DNA from 3 places in the Streptomyces sp. NPDC107575 genome. Region 1 is predicted to be linked to each of the others. Evidence: riboswitches for the same ligand, from Rfam matches in the RefSeq annotation. Region 1 holds a riboswitch; each other region holds the start of a gene.

Region 1 (3,267 bases):
GCTTGAAGAAGACGTCCTGGAGGCCCATCGCGCCCAGGCCCACCGGGCGCCAGCGGGCGTTGGAGCGGCCCGCCTGGTCGGTCGGGTAGAAGTTGATGTCGACGACGCGGTCGAGGAAGGTGACGGCCGTGCGGACGGTCTCGTCGAGGCGCTTCCAGTCGATGTCGCCCTCGACCACGAAGGAACCGAGGTTGACCGAGCCCAGGTTGCAGACGGCCGTCTCCCCGTCGTCCGTCACCTCCAGGATCTCCGTGCAGAGGTTCGAGGAGTGGACCGTGTGGCCGGGCTCCGCCGTCTGGTTGGCGGTGCGGTTGGCGGCGTCCTTGAAGGTCAGCCAGCCGTTGCCGGTCTGCGCGAGGGTGCGCATCATGCGGCCGTACAGATCGCGGGCCGGGATGGTCCGCTGGGCCTTCCCGTCGGCCTCGGCCTTGCGGTACGCGGCGTCGAACTCCGCGCCCCACAGGTCGACCAGCTCGGGGACGTCGGCCGGGGAGAACAGGGACCACGGCTCGTCCGCGTTCACGCGGCGCATGAACTCGTCGGGGATCCAGTGCGCGAGGTTCAGGTTGTGGGTGCGGCGCGCGTCCTCACCGGTGTTGTCGCGCAGCTCCAGGAACTCCTCGATGTCGGAGTGCCAGGTCTCCAGGTAGACCGCGGCGGCACCCTTGCGGCGCCCGCCCTGGTTCACGGCGGCGACCGACGCGTCGAGCGTCTTGAGGAACGGCACGATGCCGTTGGAGTGCCCGTTCGTGCCGCGGATCAGCGAACCGCGGCTGCGGATACGGGAGTACGAGAGGCCGATGCCGCCCGCGTGCTTCGAGAGGCGGGCGACCTGGTGGTACCGGTCGTAGATCGAGTCGAGCTCGTCCAGCGGGGAGTCGAGGAGGTAGCAGCTCGACATCTGGGGGTGCCGGGTGCCGGAGTTGAAGAGCGTGGGGGAGGAGGGCAGATAGTCGAGGCGGCTCATCAGGCCGTAGAGCGCGGCCACCTCGTCGAGCGCCCGGACGCTGTCGTCCTCCGCGAGCCCCGCCGCCACGCGCAGCATGAAGTGCTGCGGGGTCTCGATGACGTGCCGGGTGATCGGGTGGCGCAGCAGGTAGCGGCTGTGCAGGGTGCGCAGGCCGAAGTAGCCGAAGCGGTCGTCGCCCGCGGTGTCGATCAGCGCGTCGAGGCGCGCCGCGTGCACCCGTACGAACTCGGCCGTGCGGTCCGCGATCAGGCCTTCGCGGTGGCCGACGGCGACCGATCCGGTGAAGGACGTGACGCCCTGTGAGGCGGCCTCGGCGGCGATGGAGCGGGTGAGCAGCCGGGCGGCGAGCCGGGAGTAGGCCGGGTCCTCGGAGATCAGCCCGGCCGCGGCCTCGGTGGCGAGATCGCGCAGCTCGGCCTCGTCGGCCCGCGCCGAGCGTCCCCGCAGGGCGGCAGCCGCGATTCTGCCGGGGTCGGCGTCGGGGAGGTCGGCGGTCAGCTCGGTCAGGGTGCGCAGCAGGGCTGCACCCGGGCCGTCCTCGGGGGTGGCTGAGACCGGTTCGGCGGGCGCGATGGTCACGTGGAGGCTCTCCCTCGCTCGGCTCGGGGCCTGCGGGGAGGAGGTGGCAGCGCGGGCGCGCACGGGGCGGGCCCTCGTCCACCGGCCCTTTCCGCGAGGCCCGGACGTCGTCGACGCCCGGGCCGGGCGGCTCGGGCGTACCGTCGACAGGTCATCGGACTCACGCGGGCGTTTTTGTACGCCTACGCACACCGTTGCGGGACAGTTCCGGATTCGCACCGGATTCCCCTGCGGCGACAGCGAGAGCGAGCATACATGTTGTGCCGGGCTTTCGCTTCAGCCCCATATGTTGTGTCGGCGTGCTCCTGGGGTCGGACCGGCTAGAGCTTCAACTCGTACGCCCGCAGCGTCACTTCCGGGATCGGGGACCAGTCGCGGTCCGGGATCCGGGTGAAGCCGAGGCGTTCGTAGAGGCGGTGCGAGGCGGTCGCGAGCGGCTGCGTGCACAGCACCAGCGCCGTCTTGCCGGCGGCGCGCGCCCGGTCGACCACGGCCCGCACGAGCGCCTCGCCGACGCCCTTGCCGCGCGCCTCGACGTCGACCGCGAGCATCCGGAACTCGGCCTCGCCGGCGCGGGAGACCTCCGCGTACGGGTGGTCGTGCGCGGGGACGTAGGTGACGCCGCCGAGGACCCGGCCGTCCGGCCCCTCGGCGACGAGGACCTCGGCCTGCCGCGCGCGTTTCTCGACGTCGCGCAGTTCGGCGGCGTACCAGTCGTCCTCGCCGAACGCGAGGAGGCCGCTGCCCAGGTAGGCGCGGGCACTCAACTCGCCGAGCACGGCGTACTCATCGGGGCGCACTGTTCTGATCACGACGCCATGGTTACGCGACCCGCGGCCGTGGTCGCAACGGTTTCCGGAAAAAGCTTCGGGCCCCTCCGAGTCGGAGGGGCCCGAAGCGTTCAGCTGTACGTGCCTAGTGGCCCGACGCCTCCGCGCCGACCTTCGGCAGGTCGACCTGGACGCCCTTGTCGCCCGCGTCGGCCGTGTAGTCCTCGGGCGCCGTCTCGTCGACGCCGTCCGGGGCCTTGAACGCCTTGAGGACGAAGGTCAGGACGACGGTGACGACGACGTTGAGGACGAACGCCGTCATGCCGATGTAGCCGATCTGGCCGATGCCGGGGATCTCCGCCGACGAGCCGCCGAAGTGCTTCTGCGTCGGCGACGCGACACCGTACGCGGCGAGCGTGCCGTACACCATGCCGACCGCCCAGCCGGCGAGCAGCGCCCAGCGGTGGAACCAGCGCGTGAACAGGCCGCCGACCAGGGCAGGGAAGGTCTGCAGGATCCAGATGCCGCCGAGCAGCTGGAAGTTGATCGCGACGGTCTTGTCCATGGTCAGGACGAAGGCCAGCGCGCCCACCTTCACGAGCAGCGAGACCAGCTTGGAGACCTTGGTCTCCTGCGCGGCCGTCGCGTCCGGCTTGATGAAGTCCTTGTAGATGTTGCGCGTGAAGAGGTTCGCCGCGGCGATGGACATGATGGCCGCGGGGACCAGCGCGCCGATGCCGATGGCGGCGAACGCGACGCCCGTGAACCAGTCGGGGAACATGTCCTCGAACAGCTGCGGAATCGCCAACTGCCCGTTCTGCACCTTGATCCCGGCCGCGATGGCCATGAAGCCGAGCAGCGCGAGCAGGCCCAGCATCAGCGAGTAGAGCGGCAGGATCGTGGTGTTGCGGCGGATCACGTTGCGGCTCTTGGAGGACAGGGTCGCCG
Region 2 (3,267 bases), on a different contig from region 1:
ACCACACCGACCCCGAACACGAGGACCGCGACCGCGCCGAGCGAGGCACCGGACGAGACACCAAGGAGGTACGGCTCGGCGAGCGGATTGCGCACCAGGGCCTGCAGGGCCGTGCCGACGACCGCCAGACCCGCGCCGGTCATGGCCCCGAGCAGCACACGCGGCGCCCGCACGTCGAGCACGATCGTCTCCCGCGCCCGCGACCAGTCCGCTTCGCCCCACCAGTCGGCGCCCAGGGCGTGCGTCACGATGCCCCACACCTGACCGGGCGGCACATGCACCGAGCCGATGGCGAGTCCGGCCGTGAGCGAGACGAGGAGCAGCGCGGCGAGCACGACCAGGGTGGCGGTGAGCCGCGCCCCCTGGCCGATGTGTCGCCCCCGCACGCCGGCCGGTCTCTTGCCGGCCACCGCGGGCGCCGTCACTTGAAGCTCTCCGGGTGCAGCCCGCGCGCAAGACCCTCGACCGCGTACGCCGACCGGACCCCGACCAGCGTCGCGGTCAACGGCAGCACCACGAACCGCTTGTGCTTGATGGCGGGTACGTCGGCGAGCGCGGGCTGCGCGAGCAGGTACCGCTTCTTCTGCTCGACGCTCTTGTCGCCCGCGTAGTCGTAGATCGCGATGACCTCGGGCTTGCGGTCGACGACCTGCTCCCAGGAGACATCACCGAACACGTCGTCCAGATCGGCGAACACATTGCGGCCGCCCGCCTGGTGGATCAACTGCGTGCCGAGGCCCTTGCCGCCCGCGGTGAAGGCCGACTTGTCCCCGCTGTCGTACACGAACACGGGGACGTCCGGCCTGCCCCGGACGGCGGCGCTCGCCTTCGCGACCCGTCCGCGGAGCTCGGAGACGAGGGTGTCGGCGCGGTCGGGGACACCGAAGATCTTGCCGATGGTGCGTATCTCGGCGTAGGTGTCCCGCATGGTCACGTTCTTCTTGCCGCAGTACTCGCGGTTGAGGTACGTGTCGATGCCGGCGTCGGCGAACGCCTTGCGCGAGCGGCCCTCCTTCTCGTCGAACGCGCTGGAGTACCCGCCGTAGACGAAGTCGGGTTCGGTCTCGAGGACCTTCTCGAACGAGGGCGCCTTCGCGGCGAGTTGCGGCACCGACGCGTAGTCCTTGCGCAGGCTCGGCAGGACTGCGGAGTCGGGGAACGCCGTGCCGACCATGCGGTCCTTCAGACCGAGGGAGAGCAGGAGTTCGGCAGGGTGCTGATGGATGGTCACCACGCGCGAGGGCGGCCTGTTGTACGTCGTCTTGACGCCGCAGTTGTCGATGGTGACGGGGAAGCCCTTGGCGGTCGACGCCTTCGGGCGGCTGTCGGCGCCGGCGGCGTCCGGTCCGGACGGGCCGCAGCCGGCGGTGAGCACCGTCGCCGACAGCGCGGCGAGGGCGGCCGTGACACGCACGGCGAAGCGCCGCCGTCGCACACGGGGAAGGGGAAGGTCATGGGGACGGTACGGACCGTCGTACACGTGAAGCCTCCTACGGAGTCCGCGCTCCTCGGAATGAGCCCGCGACGGGCCAGTGACCTGACTCCCGGGCCGCGTCGACACGCGCTGCCCGGTCACAGTGGCGGGACCGTGCCGGATTCGCACCGGCTTCCTGTCACCCGTCGCGGTGATGACCCGGCGATCCTACGTGGCTTCCACGGTGCGCACGCCGGGTTGCGAACCTGCCGGTGATCACAGGGGCGCGGATGCCAAGATGGGTCGGCCATGACCACACGCCGGAACGCTCGCGCTGGACGGGCCGCGATGTTCGCGGCCGTCTGCGTGCTGCTCACGGCGCTCGCGCACACGCTCATGTCCGGTGACACCGTGCCGTGGTGGGCCCTGGCCGCCGGGTTCGCGGCCACTGGGGGAGCGGCGTGTGGGCCCGCAGGGCGCGAGCGGGGAGTCCTGCCGGTCGTGGGCCTGTCGGTGGTCGCGCAGGCCGGGCTGCACCTCTTCTTCTCGTGGGCGCAGGTCGTCGCGCACCCGGCGGCTTCGGGCGGTTCTGTCGCCGGGCAGTGGCTGGATCACGTGTTGTGCCGCACGCCCATGGAATCGATGGGGTCCATGGGCGACATGCCCATGCGCGACATGCCCATGGGTGCGATGCCGCCCGACGCGATGGGCGGCATGCACGAAATGGGCCATGCCGGTCATGACATGGGCGGCATGTCTCCCTCCGGCATGCTCCTGGCCCACCTGCTGGCCGCCGTGCTGAGCGGGCTGTGGCTCGCGTACGGCGAGCAGGCCGCGTTCCGTCTCGCGCGGTGCGTCGCCGACCGGATCGTCGCGCCGCTGACGCTCCCGTTCCGCCTGCCGACTCCGCCGCACCGGCCGCGCATTCACGCCCGCCGCACCCGGCGCGCCCGTACGCCGCGCGAGCTGCTCCTCGCGGACCCCATCACCTCCAGAGGCCCACCCGCAGGGAACGCTGTCGCCTGACGACAGCCGGTTCACCCGAGGCTGCGCCGCACCCTCGGGCGTCGGCCGTGCGCACGCCCGGAGCGGGCCCGCGCGGCCGAGTTCCCTCGCAACGCACCGGATCCGGATGTGTCCAGGGCCGCCGCCGAAAGGCGGGGCCCGCGCCCGGACTCCGTGCTGCCCGAAACTGGAGGACCACGTTGTCCATCACCTCCGAGACGTCAGACACCTCTGACTCCCGCCCCGCAGAAGAGAGTCGGCAGGCGCCGCCCGCCGACCGGTCGGCCTGGGCGTCACTGCGCCCGCTGGTGCTCCGACTGCACTTCTACGCCGGGGTGTTCGTTGCCCCGTTCCTGTTCGTCGCCGCGGTCACGGGCCTGCTCTACGCGGGCTCGTTCCAGGCCGAGAAGATCGTCTACGCCCATGAGCTGAACGTCCCCGTGGGCAAGGCCCAACTGCCCATCGCCGAACAGGTCGCCGCCGCCCGCAAGGCCCATCCGGAAGGAGACGTCAGCGCCGTGCGGCCGTCGCCCGAGGCCGGGGCGACGACGCGCGTCATGCTCTCCGGTGTCGTGGGAGTCGACGCCGACCACACGCTCGCGGTGTTCGTGAACCCGTACAACGGCGAGGTACGCGGCGCCCTCGAACAGTACGGATCGACCGGCGCGCTGCCCCTGCGCACCTGGATCGACGAACTCCACCGCGACCTCCACCTGGGCCAAGTGGGCCGCCTGTACAGCGAGTTCGCCGCGAGTTGGATGTGGGTGATCGCGGGTGGCGGACTCGTCCTCTGGTTCGCCCGCCGCCGCTCGCGTCGCGCGATCCGAGGGACGACCGGCCGCAGGCGC
Region 3 (3,267 bases), on a different contig from region 1:
TCCGTGCCGTCGACCGGGAACGACACCACGGCCGACTTGATGGTGATGCCGCGCCGGCGCTCCAGGTCGAGGGAGTCGGTGCGGGTGCTCCCTTCGTCGACGCGGCCGAGTTCGTCGATCACCCCGGCCGTGTGCAGGAGCCGCTCGGTCAGGCTGGTCTTACCGGCGTCGACGTGCGCGAGAATTCCAAGATTCAGCAATGCCACTGGCAGTCGAGTCCTTGAGGGAAGGGAATGCCACGGCGGCGGAATCCGCGGTGGCCCTCGGAAGGAGCTGGACTGCAGTGCGCATGGATCGGTCCTCACGCTCGGGATGCGCGGCAGTTGCCGCACAGGGATCAGTGCAGCAGTGTGCCGCGCACCCCGGCAACCGATTTATCCGGCGTCGGCCACCCGCGCCGACCACCGCTGCTCGACCCGCGCGAGCCGCCAGTAGGCGATCGCCGCCGCCCACACGACCACGAACAGGCCCACGATCACGTACCCGACGTTGTCGAGGTCGAGCCCGGCGATCCACCCGGTCACCGCGTCGCTCAGGTCGAGCTTGTCGTGCAGCACGCCCACGAGTTCGATGGTCCCGATGAAGAACGCGACCGCGATCGACAGACCGGTGATGGTGAGGTTGTAGAACACCTTGCGCACCGGGTTGGAGAACGCCCACTGGTAGGCGAAGTTCATGAACGTGCCGTCGAGCGTGTCGAACAGGCTCATGCCCGCGGCGAACAGCAGCGGCAGGCACAGGATCGCGTACCAGGGCAGGCCGGCGGCGGCTCCGCTGCCCGCCATCACCATCAGTGTCACCTCGGTCGCGGTGTCGAAGCCGAGGCCGAAGAGGAAGCCCAGCGGGAACATCTGTCCTGGCCGGGTGATGGACCTGGTGAAGCGGCCGAGGATCCGGTTCATGAACCCGCGCGAGTCCAGGTGCTCCTCGAGCCGCCGCTCGTCGTACGAGCCCGCGCGCATCGCCTTGAAGACCTTCAGAATGCCCATCAGGGCAACGAGGTTGAGCGCCGCGATGAGGTACAGGAACGTACCGGAGACGGTCGTGCCGACGACGCCGAGCACCTGGTGGGTGGGCGAGTTGTCGTTCATGAGGGTGCCGGCGAGCGCAGCGCCGCCGGCGACGAGCGCCGCCATGGCCACCACCACGCTGGAGTGGCCGAGCGCGAACCAGAAGCCGACCGAGACGGGCCGCTTGCCGTCCGCCATCAGCTTGCGGGTGGTGTTGTCGATGGCGGCGATGTGGTCGGCGTCGAAGGCGTGCCGCATGCCGAGCGTGTACGCCGTGATGCCGAGGCCGATGCCGAAGGCCTTGTTGCCGACTTCGTAGTGCTCGGGGACGACGAGCAGGAAGAGCACGCCGAACGCGACGACGTGCAGCGCGGCGATCACCGCGATCAGTCCGGCCGTGCGCAGCGTGTCCTCGCGGCGCCAGCGGAAGGCAGGGGAGGGGGTGTTCAGGGCAGGGGTCGGGGAGTTCCCGGGCAGGGTCATGCGTCGATCACGCTCCAGCACCTCGTGGATCACTTCGTGAGATGCCGCGGCCGGTCTCCTGGCTTACGGGCGTGCCCGCCGCTCCGGCCTTCCCAGCGGCCGACGGCCGCCAGTGGCGCACAGGGTGGAACGGCGCGCTCCGGACGTCGCTGTCCGAAACCCGATCACAGTGGCGAGGGCCGCTCCGGAATGGGCCCCTGAGGGGCCGTCACCGGTCTTCCCGAGCACCACGGCCCGACCAACCTAACACCTACCCGGAAGCGCGCTCGCGGGCCCGGCGGATCTCCTCGTAGGCCTTCTCCCGGCCCTCCCAGTGGGAACCGTCGACCGACTTGCCCGGTTCGAGATCCTTGTAGACCTCGAAGAAGTGGGTGATCTCCAGGCGGTCGAACTCGGGGATGTCCTCGATGTCCCGGGTCGCGTCGTGCCGCGGGTCGTGCGCGGGGACGCACAGGACCTTCTCGTCCGGGCCCTTCTCGTCGCTCATCACGAACATGCCGATCGCCCGGCACTCGATGGCGCAGCCGGGGAACGTCGCGTCGCCGGTCAGGACGAGCGCGTCCAGCGGGTCGCCGTCGCCGCCGAGCGTGCCCTCGATGTAGCCGTAGTCCGCGGGGTACTGCGTCGACGTGAACAGCATCCGGTCGAGCCGGATCCGGCCGAGATCGTGGTCCATCTCGTATTTGTTCCGGGATCCCTGCGGGATCTCCACGATCACGTCGAACGCCTCGGCGCGTGCCTGACTGCTGCCCAATGTGGCCTCCTTGCCGCATTCCGACGCCCCCGAGTGTGCGCCGTACCGGGCGAGGGCGGAACCCCTCAGGCGGCCGGGGGAATGGGGAATTCGAGTTCGGGCCGGTCCCAGGCGACGGCCGGCGGGCGCGCGGGCACCGTGCCGGTGCGGCGCGCGCCCATGCCGCGGTAGAAGCCCTCGGCGGGCGGGTGCGCGACGACGCGGACGTGGTCGAGGCCCGCGGCCCGCGCCTGCGTACGCATGTGGTCGACGAGCAGCCGCCCGATGCCCCGGCCCTGCGCCTCGTCGGCGACGAACATCAGGTCCAGCTCCGGGGGCTCGGCGAGCAGCGCGTAGAAGCCGAGCACCCGCTCGTCGGCCTGGTCCACGGCGACGTACACGTGGTGCGCCTCGATGTAGTCGGGGCCCACCCGGTAGCCCGCGACCATGGAGGCGTACGGGTCCCGGTAGGCGCTGGAGCCGCGCACGAGGCGGGTGAGGCGCCGGGCGTCCCGGGCGGTGGCCCGCCGGACGGTGACGGCCGGGGGCCCGCCACGGCGCGTAATGCTCGCGTTCATGTGTCGAGTATTACGCACTCGGGGGCGGGGTCAGGCCGTGGGCACCGTGGAGTGCGCCTGGCGCAGGAACGCGGCGTTGTCCGGGGTCTGGCGCAGCTTGTCGAGCAGGGCCTCGTAGGAGGCGGCCGGGTCCCGGCTCTGCAGGGCGCGCCGCAGTCCGCGCACGACGCTCAACTCGGCGGCGGGCAGCAGGAGTTCCTCGCGGCGGGTGCCGGAGGGGGTGAGCTCGACGGCGGGGTGGACGCGGCGCTGCGCGAGGACGCGGTCGAGGCGCAGCTCCATGTTGCCGGTGCTCTTCAGTTCCTCGAAGTAGTAGTCGTCGGCGCGGGAGCCGGTGTCGACGAGGGCGGTGGCGAGGATGGTCAGCGAGCCGGCCTCCTCGGCGTCGCGGGCCGCGCCGAAGAACCGCTTCGGTCCGTGCAGGGCCGCGGCGTCCACACCGCCGGACAGGGTGCGGCCGCTG

Evidence for each region. A riboswitch is a leader RNA that binds a small molecule or an ion and turns the genes downstream of it on or off. The one in region 1 is predicted to bind cobalamin.
Region 2: linked by a shared signal. The riboswitch ahead of ACZ7L4_RS03195 (ABC transporter substrate-binding protein) and the one ahead of ACZ7L4_RS23890 (ribonucleoside-diphosphate reductase subunit alpha) in region 1 are both predicted to bind cobalamin.
Region 3: linked by a shared signal. The riboswitch ahead of nicT (Nickel transporter NicT) and the one ahead of ACZ7L4_RS23890 (ribonucleoside-diphosphate reductase subunit alpha) in region 1 are both predicted to bind cobalamin.

Annotation. Positions count from the first base shown of each region.
Region 1 covers NZ_JBVKBG010000004.1:921,855-925,121, forward strand. The annotation lists gene ACZ7L4_RS23890 (ribonucleoside-diphosphate reductase subunit alpha) at 1-1,549, opposite strand, end outside; cobalamin riboswitch at 1,678-1,808, opposite strand; gene ACZ7L4_RS23895 (GNAT family N-acetyltransferase) at 1,870-2,361, opposite strand; gene mctP (monocarboxylate uptake permease MctP) at 2,465-3,267, opposite strand, start outside.
Region 2 covers NZ_JBVKBG010000001.1:684,331-687,597, forward strand. The annotation lists gene ACZ7L4_RS03190 (FecCD family ABC transporter permease) at 1-386, opposite strand, end outside; gene ACZ7L4_RS03195 (ABC transporter substrate-binding protein) at 422-1,480, opposite strand; cobalamin riboswitch at 1,511-1,636, opposite strand; gene ACZ7L4_RS03200 (hypothetical protein) at 1,724-2,440, shown strand; gene ACZ7L4_RS03205 (PepSY-associated TM helix domain-containing protein) at 2,620-3,267, shown strand, end outside.
Region 3 covers NZ_JBVKBG010000001.1:75,337-78,603, forward strand. The annotation lists gene ACZ7L4_RS00340 (GTP-binding protein) at 1-206, opposite strand, end outside; gene nicT (Nickel transporter NicT) at 375-1,493, opposite strand; cobalamin riboswitch at 1,525-1,740, opposite strand; gene ACZ7L4_RS00350 (inorganic diphosphatase) at 1,744-2,247, opposite strand; gene ACZ7L4_RS00355 (GNAT family N-acetyltransferase) at 2,313-2,804, opposite strand; gene rho (transcription termination factor Rho) at 2,835-3,267, opposite strand, start outside.